4 regions of the Kocuria sp. CH-021 genome follow, and region 2 is predicted to be linked to each of the others. Evidence: riboswitches for the same ligand, from Rfam matches in the RefSeq annotation. Region 2 holds a riboswitch; each other region holds the start of a gene.
What was found. Region 2 has a riboswitch for cyclic di-AMP ahead of ACPYN7_RS15055 (C40 family peptidase). Riboswitches for the same ligand answer to the same signal wherever they lie in the genome.
Positions count from the first base shown of each region.

Region 1: another riboswitch for cyclic di-AMP. It lies ahead of ACPYN7_RS10855 (NlpC/P60 family protein); the one in region 2 lies ahead of ACPYN7_RS15055 (C40 family peptidase).
Region 3: another riboswitch for cyclic di-AMP. It lies ahead of ACPYN7_RS11935 (C40 family peptidase); the one in region 2 lies ahead of ACPYN7_RS15055 (C40 family peptidase).
Region 4: another riboswitch for cyclic di-AMP. It lies ahead of ACPYN7_RS02225 (C40 family peptidase); the one in region 2 lies ahead of ACPYN7_RS15055 (C40 family peptidase).

Region 1 is NZ_JBNAFK010000012.1:44,475-49,350, reverse strand. It holds gene ACPYN7_RS10875 (DUF6036 family nucleotidyltransferase) at 1-159, opposite strand, end outside; gene ACPYN7_RS10870 (hypothetical protein) at 160-495, opposite strand; gene ACPYN7_RS10865 (2-hydroxyacid dehydrogenase) at 681-1,640, opposite strand; gene ACPYN7_RS10860 (pyridoxal phosphate-dependent aminotransferase) at 1,637-2,836, opposite strand; gene ACPYN7_RS10855 (NlpC/P60 family protein) at 3,065-3,565, opposite strand; cyclic di-AMP (ydaO/yuaA leader) riboswitch at 3,571-3,756, opposite strand; gene ACPYN7_RS10850 (flavin-containing monooxygenase) at 4,320-4,876, opposite strand, start outside.
Region 2 is NZ_JBNAFK010000022.1:3,722-8,597, reverse strand. It holds gene ACPYN7_RS15070 (hypothetical protein) at 224-502, shown strand; gene ACPYN7_RS15065 (hypothetical protein) at 499-627, shown strand; gene ACPYN7_RS15060 (hypothetical protein) at 742-912, shown strand; cyclic di-AMP (ydaO/yuaA leader) riboswitch at 1,485-1,640, shown strand; gene ACPYN7_RS15055 (C40 family peptidase) at 1,646-2,305, shown strand; gene ACPYN7_RS15050 (DUF3105 domain-containing protein) at 3,090-3,737, shown strand; gene ACPYN7_RS15045 (DUF305 domain-containing protein) at 3,734-4,417, shown strand; gene ACPYN7_RS15040 (cytochrome c oxidase assembly protein) at 4,703-4,876, shown strand, end outside.
Region 3 is NZ_JBNAFK010000014.1:4,003-8,878, forward strand. It holds gene gnd (phosphogluconate dehydrogenase (NAD(+)-dependent, decarboxylating)) at 1-296, shown strand, start outside; cyclic di-AMP (ydaO/yuaA leader) riboswitch at 1,180-1,348, shown strand; gene ACPYN7_RS11935 (C40 family peptidase) at 1,355-2,005, shown strand; gene ACPYN7_RS11940 (DUF305 domain-containing protein) at 2,323-3,018, shown strand; gene ACPYN7_RS11945 (response regulator transcription factor) at 3,587-4,309, shown strand; gene ACPYN7_RS11950 (sensor histidine kinase) at 4,375-4,876, shown strand, end outside.
Region 4 is NZ_JBNAFK010000002.1:206,201-211,076, reverse strand. It holds gene ACPYN7_RS02240 (MFS transporter) at 1-1,052, shown strand, start outside; gene serC (phosphoserine transaminase) at 1,049-2,188, opposite strand; gene ACPYN7_RS02230 (metal-dependent transcriptional regulator) at 2,505-3,191, shown strand; cyclic di-AMP (ydaO/yuaA leader) riboswitch at 3,597-3,784, shown strand; gene ACPYN7_RS02225 (C40 family peptidase) at 3,790-4,473, shown strand; gene ACPYN7_RS02220 (C40 family peptidase) at 4,739-4,876, shown strand, end outside.

The DNA of each region.
Region 1 (4,876 bases), on a different contig from region 2:
GGGCAGGATGTCGATCTCCGTGGACATCGTGGCCTGGTCGGGCAGATCGTCCTCGTGGAAGGAACCCAGGATGGACTGGGAACCCACGATGATGACCTGGTCTCTGCGGATGATGCTGCAGGCGGCGCGGATCGCATGCTCGAGCTGGTAGCGGTGCACTCAGCGTCTCGGCAACGACTTCAGGATGGACAGCCGCTCGTCCTGGCCGATCAGGCCACCCATGGGAGAGACCTCACGCATCTCGATGCTGCCAGGGTCGGGGGAGTCGAGGACCGTCCGCAGGGTCTCCACATCGCGGGTCTCCACGATGCGGCGCCAGCGGCCGAGGTTCTCGACGTGCGGATGCCCTTGCACCGAGCTGCTGAGTCGCTCGAGGTTCTGGAGGATCTGCGGCGTCCAGGAGGACAGGGTCTCCTCGTTCAGCTTGGGGACCAGCGACCGGTGGAGCAGCAGGGTGCGCAGGCTCGACCGGTTCATCTCGGTGTCCTGGGACATTGCTCCTCCTCTCCTCCTGGTGACCGATTCTACCGTCGCGCATGATGTCCGAGCAGGCTGGTGGCTCATCTCTGGTGCCCAGGTGAAACCTCCCCAGGCGTGGCCAGAAGAGCATCCCGTTGGCCGCGCTCTGGGGAAATCAAGGTGGGCCGGCGGTCCTGCCGGGGCGACGAACGGCCCTGCTGCTAGCCGATCGGTGTCGGCGGTCGTTTCCCGCTGAGCACGGCGAGCGCGTTGTCGGCGGCGAGCACCGCCATCGCGGTGCGCGTCTCCACGGTGGCGGAGCCCAGGTGCGGCAGGAGCACCACGTTGTCGAGCTCCAGCAGCTCGGGATGCACCTGAGGCTCGTGCTCGTAGACGTCCAGCCCGGCGCCCGCGATCCGACCGTCCCGCAGCGCGGACGCGAGCGCCGCCTCGTCGACGATCGGTCCGCGCGCGGTGTTGACGAGGTACGCCGAGTCCTTCATCGCCGCCAGCTGCTCGGGGCCGATCAGATGGTGCGTGGCGGGCCCGTAGGGGCAGTGCAGCGAGACGACGTCGGAGACGCTCAGCAGCTCGTCGAGCTCGACCCGCCGGGCGCCCAGCTCGGCGGCGATCCCGGGATCGATCTCGCTGCGCGACTGGTAGACGATCTCCATGCCGAAGGCCCTGGCCCGGCGCGCGGTCGCCTGGCCGATGCCGCCCATGCCGACGACGCCGAGGGTCTTGCCCTGCAGGCTGCTGCCGAGCAGGAAGAACATGCCCCATTTCCAGTCCTGGCCGGAGCGGATGAGCCGTTCCGCCTCGCCGAGCCGGCGGGTCGCCATGAGGACGAGGCCGAACGCGATGTCGGCGGTGGCGTCCGTGAGCACCCCGGGGGTGTTGGTGGCCACGACGTCCCGTTCGGCGCAGGCCGGCACGTCGATGTTGTCGTAGCCGACCGCGACGTTCGCAACCACTTTCAGCTGCGGGCCGGCGGCGTCGAGCAGCTCGGCGTCGATGCGCTCGGTGAGCAGGCTGACGACGGCATCGGCGCCGGCCACCCGGCGCAGAAGCTCCTCGCGGTCGATCGGCTCCGGATCCGGCCAGGCGTCGACCTCGTGGGCGGCGCGGAGCTTCTCGATCGCGGCGTCGGGAATCCGTCCCGTGACGACGACCCGGCTCATGCCGTCTCGATCCACGCGCGCAGGCGGCCGAGGCCGTCGCGGATGTCGTCGACGTCGATGCCCGAGTAGGCGAGCCGGATGTACTGCCGGTCCTCGCCGGGCTGGCGCCGGCCGAAGTGCTCGCGCGTGCAGAAGGAGACGCCGGTCTCGTGCAGCGCCGCCGTGGCGAAGTCACCGACCGCCGTGTACCCCATGCGTTCCATGGCGGCGGTGACGTCGGGGAACAGGTAGAAGGTCGACTGCGGCACGGCCACGTGCATGCCGGGGGTGGCGTTCACGAGCTCACAGGCGACATCGCGGCGCTCGCGCAGGATGTCGAGCGTCTGCTGCACGGGCTCCTGGGTGCCGCGGAGTGCTTCGATGCCGGCCCACTGCACATAGTGCGTGGTGCACGACTCGTCGTTGGTGTTGAGCGTGCTGAGCACCTTCGCGATCTCCAGGGGCGCGACGGCGCAGCCGAGGCGCGAGCCGGTCATGGCGAACTTCTTGCTGAAGGTGTAGAGGATGACGGTGCGCTCGGCCATGCCGGGCAGCGAGGCGATCGAGTTCGAGACCCCCTCGTAACGGGTCTCGAAGTAGGCCTCGTCGGAGAGCACCCAGAGATCGTGCTCCTGGGCGAGCTGCGCGACGGCCTCGCGCTCGGCCGCCGTCGACTCGGCCGAGATGGGGTTCTGCAGGTCGTTGTAGATGATGGCGACCGTGTTCGGGGTGATCGAGGCGCGCACCTGTTCGAGGTCGATCGCGAAGCCGTCCTCCGTGGGCAGGTAGCGGTACGACACGGCCGTGCCCCCGAGGTACTCGATCTGCGACTCGTAGATCGGGAAGCCTGGGTTCGGGTAGAGCACCTCCTGGCCGGGGTTCATGACCGCCTGCAGGAACTTCGTGATGACGGGCTTGCCGCCCGTCATCACTACGATGTTCTCGGGGCTGAGGTCGATGCCACGGCGCGAGCCGATGTCCTCGGCGAGGGCCTCGCGCAGCTGCGGGATGCCCGGGCCCGGGCAGTAGCCCGTGTAGCCGTCGGCGATGGCCCGGTCCATCGCCTCGATGATGTGCGGGGCCGTCGGGATGTTGATGTCACCGAGGTGGAAGGGGTACACCCGGTTCCCCTTCGCCTTCCAGGCGGCGGCGGCCTGGGCGACGCTGAAGGCGGTTTCGGTGCCCAGCCGGTCGAGCCGGTGTGCGAGTTCCCGCATGCTGTTCCACTCCTCGTCGAGTTGGCGATCGATCCGCTGGCGGACCCGCACCGAGCATACGACTCATATATCAGCCTGGGAAGAGTGGTTTCCCGATGGATTCCCACCGTGGACATCGTTGCGAGGTGCCTCCGCGTGCAGAGGCCGTCCACATGGGATGCGGGTGTGGGGGGGGGGGGGGGGGGGGGGGCGCCCCCCCCCCCCCACCCCCGGCTCAGGTGCGTGGGGTCAGCGCACGCGGAGGTAGACGGGGCCGGAGCCGACGTTGACGGTCTGGATGACCGTCTGGTTGCCGTTCCAGCCGCCGTGGACGGCCTTGCCGCCGCCGATGTACACGGCGATGTGGGCGAAGCCCATGCCGCCGTTGGCGTAGTAGACCAGGTCACCGGGCTGGGCCTGGGCGGCGGAGACCCGGGTGCCGAGCTTCAGGTAGGAGACCGGCCACCCGTGGTGCTTGACCCCGGCCGCGCGCAGGGCCTTGGTGACCAGGGCGGTGCAGTCCTGCCGCACGCCGAGCTGGTTCTTGGCCGCGGCGGCGATGGTCGCGGCCTTGCCGGACTGGGCCTGGGTGCTGAGGACCTGCTGGGGGGCTGCGGCGGGGGCGGCCTGGGCCGGGGCCACGCTGCTGAGCGCCAGGGCGCCGCCGGCGGCCGCCAGGATGGCGGTGCGCCCGAGGCGGAACGAGCTCTGGGCGCGGTGGCGGGGCGTGCGGGACTGGAAAACGGGCATGAGTGATGTCCTCCCTCTTGCCTGCGAGGTGAGCTGTCGGATGCGGGTGGGAGACACCCGGTCGCAGGGTGGGGGCCCTGGCGACTTAACCCCTAGGTCCCGGGGAAGGGACCGTTTCTGGTTCCCCCGCTTCTGCCGAGCGATGTGTCTGGGGGGCCCCGGGCACCGGCAGAATTCGGCGATGTGCACGGGGATGCCGATCGATGAGGCGATCGGCACGGAGGAAACACTAATCGAAAAGTAACGAGAAAGTCTCGTTTAGATCACGGGCGTGTCTCGGCTTGAGTGCTGGTGCGGCTGTGCACCTCCGCGCCGGGACGCCGTGGCCCCGTGAGGCGTGCCCATGGGGATCCCCCGGGAGGCTCAGTTCGAGACGAAAGTGGTTTTGACCTGGGGCTCTGCCAAGGTCATGCCGACGGGCAAGCAGGCCCCTGCCCTGGAGCCGAGTACCGAATGGCGCCACCCGTGGCAGGGCACGACCGTTTGCCGGGAAAGGCCCACAGAGCATTAGGTGTCCGACGGGATCGGCCCCTTCAAGGGCCGGGGCAAACCATCACTTCCGGCAATTTCCATTGTTGTCCCAGGAATTCGCAAAAAGAAAGAAATGCCTTTGTGGCACGTCGATTCCGCTTCCCTGGCATCCCGCGAGCACCAGGCTGCCGATGAGGGGATGCGCCCCGACGCCCCGGCCTGCCGGCATGCGGAGGGCTCCGGTGCCGCAGCACCGGAGCCCTCCGTTCGGCTGTTCGACCGGTCAGGCGACGCTGAAGCCCTCGTACTGTCGGGAGGCGACCTCGTCGCACTTGGCGCGGTAGGCGCCGACCCCGCCCACGTAGGGCATGAACACCCGCGGCTTGCCGGGCACGTTGGCGCCCAGGTACCAGGAGTTCGCCTGCGGGAACAGGGTCATGTCCGCGGCGTCGTTGACGTGCTGCACCCACGCGTCCTCCGCCTCGGGAGAGGCCTCGGAGCGGACGAGGCCCTGGTCCTCGAGGTAGCGGATGTGGTCGGTGATCCAGTCGACGTGCTGCTCGATCGAGGTCACCATGTTGCTGAGCACCGACGGGCTGCCGGGACCGGTGACCAGGAACAGGTTCGGGAACCCGGCGGTGGCCAGCCCGAGGTAGGTCCGCGGGCCGGCGGCCCACTTCTCGGCCAGGGCGAGCCCCTCGGTGCCCCGGATGTCGATCCGGTTCAGGGCCCCGGTCATGGCATCGAAGCCGGTGGCGAAGACGATGGCGTCGACCTCGTACTCCTGCTCCGTGGTGGCCAGCCCCCGCTCGGTGAGCCGGGTGATCGGCGCGGACCGGA
Region 2 (4,876 bases):
TTGGCGGGTGAGTCCATCACCGGTCACGGCGACGACGGAAAGACACCGCAACGAGAGCCCGCAGACCGCGACATCGGGCTCTGGGAGCAGGGTTGCTCCCAGCGGGAAACCGGCTTCCTCCGCTACTGTCGAGGACGACACCTCCCGACGCCGCGGCGCGGCCTGAGCCTGACGCGGGGCTGTCCGGGGAGCCTGCCCGAGCGCCCTGAGGAGCACGACCGCCGTGGAGTCCGACCGGCTCAGATCGCTGTCCCCGCACGGATCCGCGGCACCACCGGCCGGACCCGACAACTTGCAGTGCTCCCGCAAGGGCTGCGGCGCGGACGCCGCGTGGCGGATCCGCTGGAACAACCCGCGCATCCACACCCCACACCACCGCAAGAGCTGGCTGGCGTGCCCCGACCACTGCGAGAACCTCGAGAGGTTCCTCCGCGCCCAGGGCTTCTGGAAGGACACCGTCCCGCTCGGCCAAGACGGGCCCGCCGGGCAGGACCGACCGTGAGCGACGACCGGTTCCAGCTCAGCGGGAAATGGCTCGACTTCTCTCTGTGGGCCGGCGCCGCCGCGGCGGTCTCCGTGGACCTGGCCGACTGGCAGATGGACCGCAACGACCACCCCCTCGGGTAGAGGCGGTCATTTCGCAAGGGCTTGGCAGGCGTCGCCACGGCGAGGCGGATATCTTGTTGGCGTCTCGAGCGGCCGATGCCGTTGCCCGCTCGCCCCGCCGATTGGAGGCCCCCTGTGAAGCGCACCATCACCATCACCGCCCTCGTCCTGGGGTGCGCCCTGGTCCTGCCCGGATATACCGGCAGTATCGAGGAAGCAGCAGACGAAGCATCCTCCGGATTTCCCGTTGCCGCAAACGGAATCAACGTCTTGGAGGCGGCCGTGTCGATGCCGTCTGAACACTGACCCCCGGGCGTGCTCCTAGGGCCATGCAGTCGAATCACCTGCCGGAGAACACATCGATTCCTGTCCTGCCCTTGAGCGTGCCCGTTATTCCTCTACACGCTGAAGGCATGAAGATTCGATGAAGAAATGTGCTTCGTTCGGATGGCGGATTACGGCAGACATGAGCGCGCGCTGAATTTATCCTCCGATATCCTCCGAAGCCTCCGCCCGAGAGCCTCGATCGCTTTTCTTGCCCTACGCGCGGAAACCGCCCACCGCAGCCACCGGCGGTCTCCCAGTGCTGACAGGCCGCCGCAGGCGTGCCGAGGGTGTGCATCTTCGGGCCCATCAGGGACTCTCCCCGGCCATGCCCCCGCTAACGGTGAACACACTGATGTTCCCGCCCGAAACGAAGCTCCACTGGGCCGGGAACACGTTGCTGAGCACCCTCGGCAACCAAGACGACCACCCGATCGGCGGCCGTGACCAAAACGTGACATTAGGGGGTGGGCCCTGTATTGTCCTCCTCGTGCCGAGAGCTGATCTTCTTGGCGCCCCCGTGGCACATCGCCGAGTTCTGCCGGTGCTCGGGGTTCCTGAAGAGAAATCGGTTGGCAGAAGCGGGGGAACCATTACCGGTCCCGGTGATCCGGGGCCTTGGGGTTAAGCCGTTCAGAGCGCGTGCGTTCTGCGGCCGGGTGTCTCCCACCCGCATCCGACAGCTCACCTCGTAGGCAAAGGGAGGAACTCCACCATGTCGCTTTTCAAGCTGAACGCTGCCCGCCACCGCGCCGAGACCTCGTCCCGAGCTGTGCGCACCACCACCATCGCCGCCGCCGCCGGCGCAGCGCTGGTGGGCTCCATCGCTCCGGCCCAGGCCTACGCCGAAATCCCCGCCGCCTCCGGGTCCTCCTATGCGGCTCCGGCCTCGGCGATGGCCGATCTGGCCTCCTACACCTACCAGGCCCCGGTCGCCGCGCAGCCCGCCGCCCCCGCCGACCAAGCCCCGGCCCCGCAGCAGAGCGCCGCCACCTCGAGCGTGAGCCCGCAGTCCACCGCCATCACCGAGATCGCCCCGGCCGCCGGCGGCATCGTGGGCACGGCCATGCAGGGTGTGGGCACCGGCTACGTCTGGGGCGGGACCTCCTTCGGGGCCTGGGACTGCTCCGGATTCACCGGGTGGGTCTACGCCCAGAACGGCATCGACATCCCCCGCACCAGCTCCCAGCAGATCGCCGCCGCCACCCCCACCGCCAACCCGCAGCCCGGTGACCTGGTGTCCCAGAACGGTGGCAACCACATCGGCATCTACATCGGTGGCGGCAAGATGGTCTCGGCGCTGAACCCCACCCAGGGCACCTTCGTCCACTCCGTCAACGCCATGCCCGTCGACGGGTACTACACCTACCGCTGAGCCGGACTCGCTGCTGCGGTGCCCCACGGGGTCACCGCAGCAGATCCCCGGACCGCTCTCACCCGGGGCCGGGCCGCCTCTACCTCACGCGCACCTGCTGTGCCCTTCACCTGCTGCGCCCTTCACCTGCTGCGCCCTTCACCTGCTGCGCCCTTCACCTGCTGCGGGAGTGCTTCTTTCCGAAAGCACCCCCGTCGGACATCGGTCGTTTCGGTGACACCGTCCGGGATCAGGCCTGCACTGGGGCGGTGAGTGATGCGCTGGGCGCGGCCGGAACCAGTTTCCGCGGCTAACCGGCCGATCACTTGAGTCCGGCGCCCGCGTCTCCACCGTCCAGACCTAGACCGGTGTCCTCGTCGACTGCTCCCCGGGGGCGCCCACACCGGGGTCCATCCCGGCGGTGGCGAGGCCGTGCACGGCGGCTGGAACGGCCACCAGGCGGTCCTCGACAGCGTCAACGTCGGCTCCGGGCCGGTCCAGGTTTGCCTACGCTGAGCCGGTTCAGGCATCACATACTCCGGGTGCGTCCTCTTTGAACGACCAGCGAGGAGTGCGCACCCGGTCCTTACTTCCCGCCCCAGGCCGGGATCTCCTGCGTCGTCGTCGTTAGCCACCGAGGACGCGCCTCTCCTGCGCTCGAGGATGCACACTCGCCCACATGTCCAGGAGTGGGTGGTGGACGATCTTCCCAAGAAGGCCTTGCAGGAAAGGCTCAGCGCAGTGGGCTACTGTCCTGCCCGTTCATGAGGAGCAAGACCCTTTTTGGGCCTTTCAAGGAGGACGCATGGCTGGTGGTACGGACCCGGAGCGGGCGCGGCAGGAACGCGCTGCGCTGCTGGAGAAGCACTGGGCGGCCGATGCCCGGGCCACCCGCAGGCGGCGGGTCCTGGCGGGCGCGGGTGCGGTGACGGCTGTCGCGGCGGTGGCGGCCCTGGTGACGGTGGCGGTGATCAACGATCCCCCGCCCCAGGCGCGGGAGGACATCGAGATCGCCGGGCTGCAGACCTTCGAGGGCCTCGGCAACTCCCATGTGGAGACCGCGGTGGACTACGAGCAGTCCCCTCCGGTGGGCGGGGACCACGCCAGTGACTGGCTCAACTGCGGGGTCTACACCGAGCCGGTGCCCGAGGAGAACGCCGTGCACGCCTTGGAGCACGGGGCAGTGTGGGCCGCCTACGACCCCTCGGCCCTGTCCGAGGACCGGGCTGAGGCCCTGCGCCAGGCTGTCCCGGACACCTACGTGGTGCTCTCCCCCTACGAGGATCTGGGCGCCCCCATCATGGTCTCGGCGTGGGGGGCTCAGGTCGCCCTGGACTCCCCGGAGGATGAGCGCCTGGAGCAGTTCGTGACCAAGTACTGGCAGTCCCCCGACGCCCCGGAGCCCGGGGCATCCTGCACCGGCGGCATCGATGCCCCCAGCCGGGTCGCATGAGCACCAGCACCACCGGCGCCGCCTCCAGGAGCTTGGCAGGGCACCGGGGACGGTGGGTCCTGCTGGTGCTGGCGGCCGTGCTGTTGGTGGCGGCCGGCTGGGCGGTGGGGCAGCTGAGTGCTCCGAGGTCCTCCACCCCGGCGGAGGGCAGCCCGGAAGCCGGGTTCGCCCGCGACATGCAGACCCATCACCTGCAGGCGGTGGAAATGAGTTCCCTGGTCCGTGACCGCACGGAAGACCCGGAGATCCGCCGGTTGGCCTACGACATCTCCCGCACCCAGCAGCAACAGGTCGGGCAGATGTACGGGTGGCTCTCCGTGTGGGGGTTGCCCCAGGCCTCGTCCCAGCCGACCATGGCCTGGATGGACGACGGCGCGCAGGACCACACGTCCATGCCCGGTATGGACTCCACGGCCCCGGGCCTGGACGCGCGAATGCCGGGTATGGCCACCGCCGAGCAGCTGGCCGAGCTCCAGGACGCCCAAGGCCGGAAGGCCGAACGGCTCTACCTCGAGTTGATGATCCCCCACCACCAGGCAGGTGCGACCATGGCCCAGGCCATCCTGGAGCGCACCGACCATCCCGTGGTGACGTCCCTGGCGCAGTCGATCGCCACCAGCCAGACCTCCGAGATCGACTACATGGAGGACCTGCTGGCCGAGCGACGCACCCCATCATGATGTCCATCCGCACGCCAGGATCAGCACACGTGGCCGGGCCCGTGAAAAGGCTGACGGGCTCAGACGTGAACCGGTCTCCAGGTTCGGCCCAGCTGTGCGCCGGGACCGGAATCCACCGGGGTTCTTCGGCCGCCACCTCCGAGATCCCATGGAAGTCCGGGAAGGGGCCGGTGGGGCACGCCCGCCCCACCGGCCCCGGTCCTGAGCTCAGGGCCCGATCAGGACCCCGGGCCCGTTCTGTGGCGTGCGAAAATGCGACCCTGGCAGTCGATGCTCTCCGTGACCATGGTTGACCCCAGCGTGGAAGGGCCGGTCTGGGTCCCGACCGAGCCCCCGAGTCTGGAGAACTTCCTGGCGCCCACGATGCAACCGATCCCGCTCATCCCGGCCATCGCGCTGGTGCTGGCTGTGCTGTATCTGGCCGGAGCAACCCGGCTGTGGACAGCACGGCGGCGGTGG
Region 3 (4,876 bases), on a different contig from region 2:
CGGTGAACGCGCTGAACGAGGACGAGCACCTGGACCGGCTCGCCGGCTACGCCGAGGACTCCGGCGAGGGCCGCTGGACGGTGGAGGCCGCCCTGGACCTGGCGGTCCCGGTGCCGGCCATCTCCAGCGCCCTCTTCGCCCGGTTCGTCTCCCGGCAGGACGAGGCCCCGGCGATGAGGATGATCGCGGCGATGCGCAACCAGTTCGGAGGCCACACGGTCCGCGACGTGGCCGCGGGCCCCGAGCACGTCGAGGCCGCACCCGGTGAGGAGCCGGCCCACCCCGCCGAGCAGTAGGTCCGACCGTCCCCGGCCGCCAACGGCTCGGAAGCGGCCACCCTCACCCCCCTGCAAGGCCTGCGCCATGCCGATCCGCACGGTCACCACGGTCGGCACTGCTCCCGCCCGGTGCCGGCCTTGTCGAGGAACGCCTGCGGGGCGAGGGGATCGCGGATCAACCGCCCGTGACCACGATCGAGGCAGCGGTGACGGCACCGCCCGGCGTCCACAATCGGCCCCGGAATACTGATCGGCCCAGCTACGTGGCAGCCGGCAGCCCAGTGGCTCCGCCGCTGACCATCCTGGCCTCACCCACGACAGCGAAGGACCCGCTTAATTACTTCCCTCGCACCGGGCCATTGATCTACCGGTCCGATACATGGACCCGGATGAATTTGAAGATCTCGTGAAGAAAGCAGCTCTTCTCACCTGTTCGACACCCTTGGATATGAAGATTTCATGAAGAAAACAGCTCACTCCCCCAAGCCATGCTGGGCGGTTCCGTAAAAAAATCCGAGAACACCCTTGAGGGACGCTGAAGCTCCCCCGGGGGTTCACCTTCCCCCGCACCGGGCGCAGGCCGGAGAATTCCACGGGTAGTGAGGGGCAGCGAATCCGAGCTCCCACCGCGCTCATCGGCGCGATACCGCAGGTCAGAGCCTCCCCGGGCGGCCCCGATGAGTGGTGGCACCGGGAGAAAACACAGCTGGCGGCGCCACCCCGCCGGAACGAATATGCCCCAGGCGTGGTGGGCTACCGGCCGGTTTCCCGGCGACCGCGCGAGGCCGGTGCAAGCCTTTTCCCGGCACCACAAGGAATGTGACCTTTTCGTTATCTACGCGCTAGTGTCCTCTGCGTGCCGTTGGCTGATCTCATCGGCTTCCCCGGGTGCTTCGCCGAATTCTGCCGGCAGCCGGGGTCCCCATCACAGAAATGACTTGGCAGAAGCGGGGGAACCATACCCGGTCCGCACCCGGACCTTGGGGTGAAGCCGCCGGAGCTGCAGGCTCGGCGGCCGGGTGCCTCCCACCCGAACCCGACAGCTCACCTCGTAGGCAAAAGGAGGACCCTCATTCATGGCTTTCTTCACGCGTAGCTCTGCCCGCCACCGCGCCCAGACCCCCTCGCACCTGGTGCGCACCACGACCCTGGCCGCCGCTGTCGGCGCGGCGGTGATCGGCTCCGTCGCCCCGGCTCAGGCCTATGCCGAAGCCCCCGCCATGTCCGGCGCCGCTTACTCGGCCCCCGCGACCTCCCCGGCTCCGGCCGTTTCCCAGGCTCCCGTCACTGTGCAGGCGGCGAGCCTGCCGGCCGCTCCGGCCGCTGGGGCGGCCACCTCGAGTCTGTCCCCCCAGTCCTCGGACATTTCCGAGATCTCCGCCACCTCCGCTGCGGCCGGCGGCATTGTCGGCACCGCGATGCAGGGTGTGGGCACCGGCTACGTCTGGGGCGGCACGGACTTCGGCGCCTGGGACTGCTCCGGGTTCACCCAGTGGGTCTACGCCCAGCAGGGCATCGACATCCCCCGCACCAGCCAGCAGCAGTGGGCGGCCGGCACCCCGACCACCGACCCGCAGCCTGGCGACCTCGTCGTCCAGAACGGCGGGGCCCACATCGGGATCTACCTCGGTGGCGGCAAGATGATCTCCGCACTGAACCCCACCCAGGGCACCTTCGTGCACAGCGTGAGTGCCATGCCGACGGTCGGCTACGTCACTTTCCGCTGAGCCAACACGCCGCCCGCCACGAATGCCGCTCGTGGCGGGCGGCGGGTGTGCACCCACCTGACCAGCATCCGGGACCGGCCGGCCAGAACCGAAGATGCCTGCACCCGGCCACCGCCGGGGAACACCCCGATTCGGCCCCCTGATGGGCCCGCTCTTGAAGGTTCGGTGAAGATCTACCGCCCAGCCCTCCCAACCCGGAGAAGCCAGCTGCGGCGGGGCTACCGTGGACGGATCGGCCCGCCTCGACCCGAGGCTGACCAGAGCAAACACCACGATGTGCAGGCCCGGCACGGGCTCTTGCGAAAGAGAGGTTCGTCATGACGTCGACGATCAAGCACCTGGCCGCCGGGACGGCCCTGGCGCTGGCCCTCAGCGGTGCCGGGGCGACCGCGGCGGTCGCGTCCCCGACGCACAACCCCGCCTCCGCGCAGATGAGCGATGAGCGGAACATGAACCACGACCGCCATTTCGCCGTGATGATGGTCCCCCACCACCAGGGTGCGATCGACATGGCCGAGCTGGCCCTGGAGAAGTCCGAGCGCCCCGAGATCCGCGACCTGGCGGAGAAGATCATCGAGGCCCAGACCAAGGAGATTCAGCAGCTGGAAGCAGCGGCCCAGCGGCTGGCCGACGAGAACACCCCGGGGCACCACCGCCACCACGGCCACGGCCACCACCACGGACACGGGCATCACGGACACGGCCACGGCCACGGCCACGGTCAGAGCATGAATGCCGACATGCAGGGCGCCATGATGGGCGATATGGACGGCATGGACGGCATGGACGGCATGAGCCTGGAGGAGCTGGCGAAACTGTCCGGGGATGATTTCGACCAGGCCTTCCTCGAAGAGATGATCGCCCACCACCAGATGGCCCTCGAGATGGCCGAGATGGAGCTGCAGATGGGCACCGACCCCGAGCTGCGAGCCATGGCGGAGAAGATGATCGAGGACCAGCAGGCCGAGATCGAGCTCATGCAGGGCTGGTTGGAGGAGTGGTTCGCGGCCTGATCCAGGACCACGAGCTGAGCCGTCACCTACTGGAACGGGCCGACACCGGGATGTCATGGTCCCCGTCGATCCGTTCCAGCCGGTCCAGTGCGGTGATCCCCGACGCGGCACCCGATGGGCGCGCACCCTTCGCGCAGTCAGCAGCACCCCGAACGGTCACCGACCAACCGTAGGTTCGCCAGCGCCGCGCCCTCTTGCCTCAGGACACGGCCCCCCCCTCCCCTTCGCCTGGGGTCCTGTTCCTCCCGCGCGCACCGTCACCGAGATGGCCGAGATGGCCGAGACCACCGGAGTCCCCTCGCTCGGTGGTGGTGGCCGGGTCCCGGCCGTGTTGCGTCTGTCCGGGCTCGTGGAGGGGCGACACGCGATCTTCTCCGTGCCCGATAACCCTCTCCTCCGCCCGGGGCAGGGGATCGTTAGCCACAGCGACCACCGGTTCACCGGTGAGCCCGGCCACGACGAGTCCGCCCCCCCTGTTTCGTTTCCGAGGCCTCAGACACGGTCGCCCTGGGACGCTGGGGCTCGCAACACAGTGTTCATGTCACAGCGATCAGTACCGGGAGGACAGATGACGGATCCGCTCACCGGACGTGTTCTGGTGGTCGACGACGAGGTCGACCTCGCGCAGCTGGTCGCGGGCTATCTGCGCAAGGCCGAGCTGGAGGTCGTGGTGCGCCACGACGGCACGGAGGCGGTGGCCGCGGTGCGGGAGTACGCCCCGGACGTGCTCGTGCTGGATCTGGGGCTGCCGGGGATCGGGGGGATCGAGGTGTGCCGTCAGGTGCGGACCTTCTCGGACTGCCACGTGCTGATGCTCACCGCCCGGGATGATGAGGTCGACAAGATCGTGGGCCTGTCGGTCGGTGCCGACGACTACGTGACCAAGCCGTTCAGCCCGCGCGAACTCGTGGCGCGGGTCCAGGCCATGCTGCGCCGGGCCCGCACGGGAAGTGTTGAATCCACTACGGCCTTACCGCACGGGCAGCAGGCACTGGTGATCGGGGAACTGGTGGTGGACGGGGACTCCCGCCAAGTGCACCTGGCTGGGGAACCGGTGGCATTGACCCGGATCGAGTTCGATCTGCTCCTGTGCCTGGCTGCCCGCCCCCACCTGGTGCTCTCCCGCCGGCAGCTGGTGGAGCTGGTCTGGGACACCGCCTGGACCGGGGACGAACACCTGGTGGACGTGCACATCGGGCGGATCCGCAAGAAACTCGGCGACGTCGCCACCAGGCCGACGTTCATCCACACGATCCGCGGGATCGGCTACCGGATGGGCACCGGGCGATGAGCGCCGCCGTCTCCGACCGGACCCGGGCCTGGTCTTGGTCCTGGAGCCCGTTGACGGTGCGATTGATGCTGGCCCAGACCGCGGTGCTGGCCATCGGGCTGATCATCGTGGTGATCACCGCGGTGCTGGTCGGGCCGAGCATGTTCTATCACGAGCTCGTCGAGACCGGCCACGCCGATGCGGCCACCGGCTTGGTGCACCTGGAGGACGCCTTCCGCTCGGTGAGCCTCACCGCCCTGACCATCGGCGGGCTGCCGGCGCTCTACATCGCCGGGATGCTCACCTTCTACCTCTACCGCACGATCGGGCGGTCCCTGACCTCCTTCAGCGCCGCAGCCCAGGAGGTGGCTGCCGGCAACTACGACGTGCGCGTCACCTCCACCAGCCTGGGCCCGGAATTCGACTCCCTGGCCGGGTCTTTCAACGACATGGCCGCCAGGCTCGACGCCGTGGACACCACCCGGCGCCAGATGCTGGCCGATCTGGCGCACGAGATGCGCACCCCCCTGGCCAGTCTCAAAGGACATCTGGAGGGCATCGAGGACGGAGTGGTCGAGTGGGATGAAC
Region 4 (4,876 bases), on a different contig from region 2:
AGTTCCTGCCCCAGCTCTTCCTCGCGCCCTGGGCCGGCGTGCTCGCGGACCGGCTCGACCGGCGGCGCCTGCTGCTGTGGACGCAGACGGCCATGGCGGTGCTGGCGGCCGGTCTGGGAGTGCTGGTCCTGACCGGCGCGGCCACCCTGTGGCACGTCTACGGCTTCGCCCTCGCCCTGGGTGTCGTCTCCACGATGGACGCCCCCGTGCGCCAGACCTTCGTCTCCGAGATGGTCGACGACGCCTACCTCTCCAACGCCGTGGCCCTGAACGCGACCTCGTTCAACACGGCCCGGATGATCGGGCCCGCCGTGGCCGGCGTGCTCGTCGCCTCGATCGGGTCGGGCTGGGTGTTCCTGCTCAACACGCTGACCTTCGGCGCCATGCTCGCCGCCGTCCTGGCGATCCGCACGGACGAGCTGCGCGGGATGCCGCGGTCCGGCCGGGGGCGGGGGCAGATCCGGGAAGGCCTGGCCTACGTCGGCAGCCGCCCCGACATCGTGGCCGTGCTGATCACCATCTTCCTCATCGGCACCTTCGGGCTGAACTTCGCGGTGTTCCTGGCGGCCATGGCCGGCCCCGAGTTCGGCCGCGGCCCGGAGACCTTCGGGCTGCTCAACTCGGTGCTGGCGGTCGGCACGGTGGCGGGGGCCCTGCTCTCGGCCCGGCGCCGCAGCGCCCGGCTGCGCTACGTCTACGGGGGCAGCGCCGTCTTCGCCGTCAGCTGCCTGGGTGCGGCGACGGCGCCCAGCCTGCCGCTGTTCGCGCTGTGGCTGGTGCCCTGCGGGCTGTCCTCCCTGACCATCATGACCACTGCCAACGCGTACGTGCAGTCGACCACCTCACCGGTGATGCGCGGACGGGTCATGAGCCTGTACATGGCCATCTTCATGGGCGGCACCCCGATCGGGGCGCCGGTCGTCGGCTGGATCACCGACGCCCTCGGGGCGCGCTGGGGCATGGGGGTCGCCGTGGCGGCGGGTCTCGGCGGGGCCCTGGTGGGCTTCGTCGTGTGGTGGCGGCTGCGCGCGGGGCGCGTGCCCGCCGGTTAGCGCCCCGACCGTCCGTGGAGCTGCTCGACGAGGTGGTCCACGCAGTGCAGCAGCCGGGCCACGTCGTCGGGCTCGATCGAGACGAACGTGGCGATCCGCAGCTGGTTGCGCCCCAGCTTGCGGTAGGGCTCGACGTCCACCACTCCGTGGGCGCGCAGGACCGCCGCGACACCGGCCGCGTCCACGGCGTCGTCGAAGTCCACGGTGGTGATCACGGTGGAGCGGTCCTCCGGGCGGGCCACGAACGGGCGCGCGAACGGGACCGCCTCCGCCCACGCGTAGACGAGGTCGGAGGACTCCTTCGTGCGGGCCGCGGCCCACGCCATGCCGCCCTGCTCGTTGAGCCACCGGACCTGCTCGTCGAGCATGACCAGGGTGGCCAGGGCGGGAGTGTTGTAGGTCTGGTTCTTCCGGGAGTTCTCCAGCGCCGTGGTGAGCTGCAGGAAGTCGGGGACCCACCGCCCCGAGGCGCCGATCCGCTCGATCCGCTCGACGGCGGCGGGGGAGAACGCGCCGAGCCACAGCCCGCCGTCGGAGCCGAAGTTCTTCTGGGGAGAGAAGTAGTAGACGTCCGCCGCGGCCAGGTCCGCGGCCATCCCGCCGGCCGCCGAGGTGGCGTCGACCAGCACGAGCGCCTCGTCCCCGGTGCCGGCGGGCCGCACCACGGGTGCGGCGACCCCGGTGGAGGTCTCGTTCTGGGGCCAGGCGTAGACGTCCACGCCCTCCTCCGCACGGGCCTCCGGGCGTGCTCCGGGGGCCGACTCCACGATCGAGGAGGCCTCCAGGAACGGGGCGCCGTCGGTGGCCTGGGCGAACTTCGCCCCGAACTCGCCGAACACCAGGTGCTGGGCCCTGCGCTGCACGAGCCCGAAGGCGGCGGCGTCCCAGAAGGCGGTTGCCCCGCCCAGGCCCAGCAGCACCTCGTAGCCCTCGGGGAGCCCGAGGAACTGCGCGAGGCCCTCGCGCACCGAGCCCACGAGCTCCTGCACCGGCGCCTGACGGTGGGACGTCCCGAGCAGGGCGGTCCCGGCGCGGGACACGGCCTCGACCTGGGCCGGGCGGATCTTCGAGGGGCCGGCGCCGAACCGGCCGTCGGCGGGCAGCAGATGCTGGGGGATGGTGACGTGTGCGGGCAACGGGCGCTCCCTCGGGATGACGTGCGGCGGGTGACGGGCGGTGGGCGCGGCCGCCGGGACGGGATGCTCGCGCCGTGCGCGCCTCGGCCCATTCTGCCCCACCCGCGGACGCCGGGCTCCGCGGGTGCCGGGTGCGGGGTGCGGTGGACGCCGGGCTGCGCGGGTGCAGTGGGCGGCCGGGCTCATCGGGCCCCGGGCTCCGCGGGTGCCGCTCTCCGTCCGGACCACAGCGGGGCTCTCGCACTAAGCTCGTGCAGGAAGACCGGACCGGGCAGGATCCCCGGGGCCGGACGGCCGGACGAAGGATGACTGAGGCATGAGCGACCTGATCGACACCACGGAGATGTACCTGCGGACCGTGCTCGAGCTCGAGGAGGAGGGGATCACACCGATGCGGGCCCGCATCGTGGAGCGTCTCGACCACTCCGGGCCCACGGTCTCGCAGACGGTGTCCAGGATGGAGCGGGACGGGCTGCTGACGGTGGGCCCGGACCGGTCGCTGCTGCTCACCGAGGCCGGCCGGGAGCGGGCCGTGCAGGTCATGCGGAAGCACCGGCTCGCCGAGCGCCTGCTCGCCGACGTCATCGGCCTGGACCTGGCACAGGTCCACGACGAGGCGTGCCGGTGGGAGCACGTCATGAGCGAGCAGGTCGAGCGGCGGCTCGTGGACCTCCTGCACAGCCCCCGGCACTCGCCGTACGGCACGCCGATCCCCGGCCTCGCCGCCCTCGGGGTGGAGGACAGCCCCGCCGCGGCGCACCCCTCCCTGCTCGACGCCGCCCGCCACGTCCCGGACGGCCCGCACACCATCGCGCTGCTGCCGGAGGTGGTCCAGGCGGACGCCGACCTGCTGGGCGTGCTGAGCGACGTGGGCGTGCTCACCGGGGCCGAGGTCAGGGCACGGGTGGACGGTCAGCTCGTGCGCATCGAGGTGCCGGCCACGGGACGGTCCGCGGAGGTCGACCTGCGGACCGCCGCGGCCATCCGCGTCCTCGCCTCCTGACGCCCCGCCGCGGGCGGCGGGAGATGTGCCTCGCCGCGGGCGGCGGGGGACATCTCCCGCGGTGCCTCCGGAGGCAGTGCGGCGTCGTCCCCGGTGCCCCGGAGCGCTCCGGGGAGCGGTCCCGTCCCGGATGTGTGGACGTTCACAAGCTACTTTCCGCCAGTCCGCTCCCCGACAGGCTCCCGGAGCGCACCGGCCCTGGTGGGACGCGGTTTTTGCGGGCTCCGAAGGGCACTGCACAGGGCGTCGCAGGGGCAAATTCTTCTTCTGTGAAGACTCAATTCCGCGGGATTGATATGGTGCTCGTTGCCTCTTCGTGATCGGTCGTGATCAAAACGTGACACTTCCGTAATCTGTCATGTACTGTTCAACGCGTGCTGATCACTGGTCGGATCGGCGCCCACGAAGCACATCGCCGAATTCTGCCGGTGCCCGTGGCCTCTACACAGAAACTGCTTGGCAGAAGCGGGGGAACCATTTTCGGTCCCGGTGATCCGGGTCCTTGGGGTTAAGTCGTCAGAGCGCGTGCGTTCTGCGGCCGGGTGTCTCCCACCCGAATCCGACAGCTCACCTCGTAGGCAAAGGGAGGAACTCAACCATGTCGCTTTTCCAGCAGAACTCTGCCCGCCACCGCGCCGAGAGCACCTCGCACGCCGTGCGCAACACCACCATCGCCGCCGCCGCCGGCGCCGCGATGATCGGCTCCATCGCCCCGGCCCAGGCCTACGCCCAGGCCCCCGTCGAGTCCGGCGCGGCCTACTCGGCCCCGGCCCCGGCGTCCGCCTCGCTGGCCGGCTACACCTCGTACACCTATGAGGCTCCGGTCGCCGCGCAGCCCGCGGCCCAGCCCGCCGCCCCGGCCTACGAGGCCCCGGCCCCGGCGCCCCAGCCGGCCGCCGCCACCGCGAGCGTGACCCCCCAGTCCACCGCCACCACGGCCATCTCCCCGGCCGCCGGCGGCATCGTGGGCACCGCGATGTCCGCGCAGGGCGCCGGCTACGTCTACGGCGGCACCGCCTACGGCGCCTGGGACTGCTCCGGCTTCACCCAGTGGGTCTTCGCCCAGAACGGCATCGACCTGCCCCGCACCACCTGGTCCCAGTTCGCGGCGGGCACCCCCACCGCCAACCCGCAGCCCGGCGACCTCGTCTCCCAGAACGGCGGCGCGCACGTGGGCGTCTACATCGGCGGCGGCAAGATGATCTCCGCCCTCAACCCGACCCAGGGCACCCAGGTCCACTCCGTCAACGCCATGCAGCTGGACGGCTACTACACCTTCTGATCGGTCCCGGCCGCCCGCACCCCTCGGGTGCGGGCGGCACCCGATCCCCCCAGGCACGGAGAGCCGCTCTCCCGGCTCTCCGTGCTTCCTGCTGTCCGCCCGGACAGCGACTCCTCCCCTCCGCTCGCCCGGCCGTCGTTCCCGATCCCGGAACACCGTCCTGCCGGACACCGGACCACCCCAGCATCCCCCGGGGCGATCCGTGCTGTCCCCGTGCCCTCCGGCAGGCCGGCTCGGCCCCGCCAGAAAGTCGTCTGAACTCCTCATGACCCGTGACCTGACCTCCTCCAACGGCATCGGCTCGCTCCTGACCGGCAAGGCCCGCACCGTGGCCGCCGTCGCGGCCTTCTCCGGCCTGGCCCTCGCCACCACCGTGTCCGTGCAGGCCGCTCCGGCCCAGGAC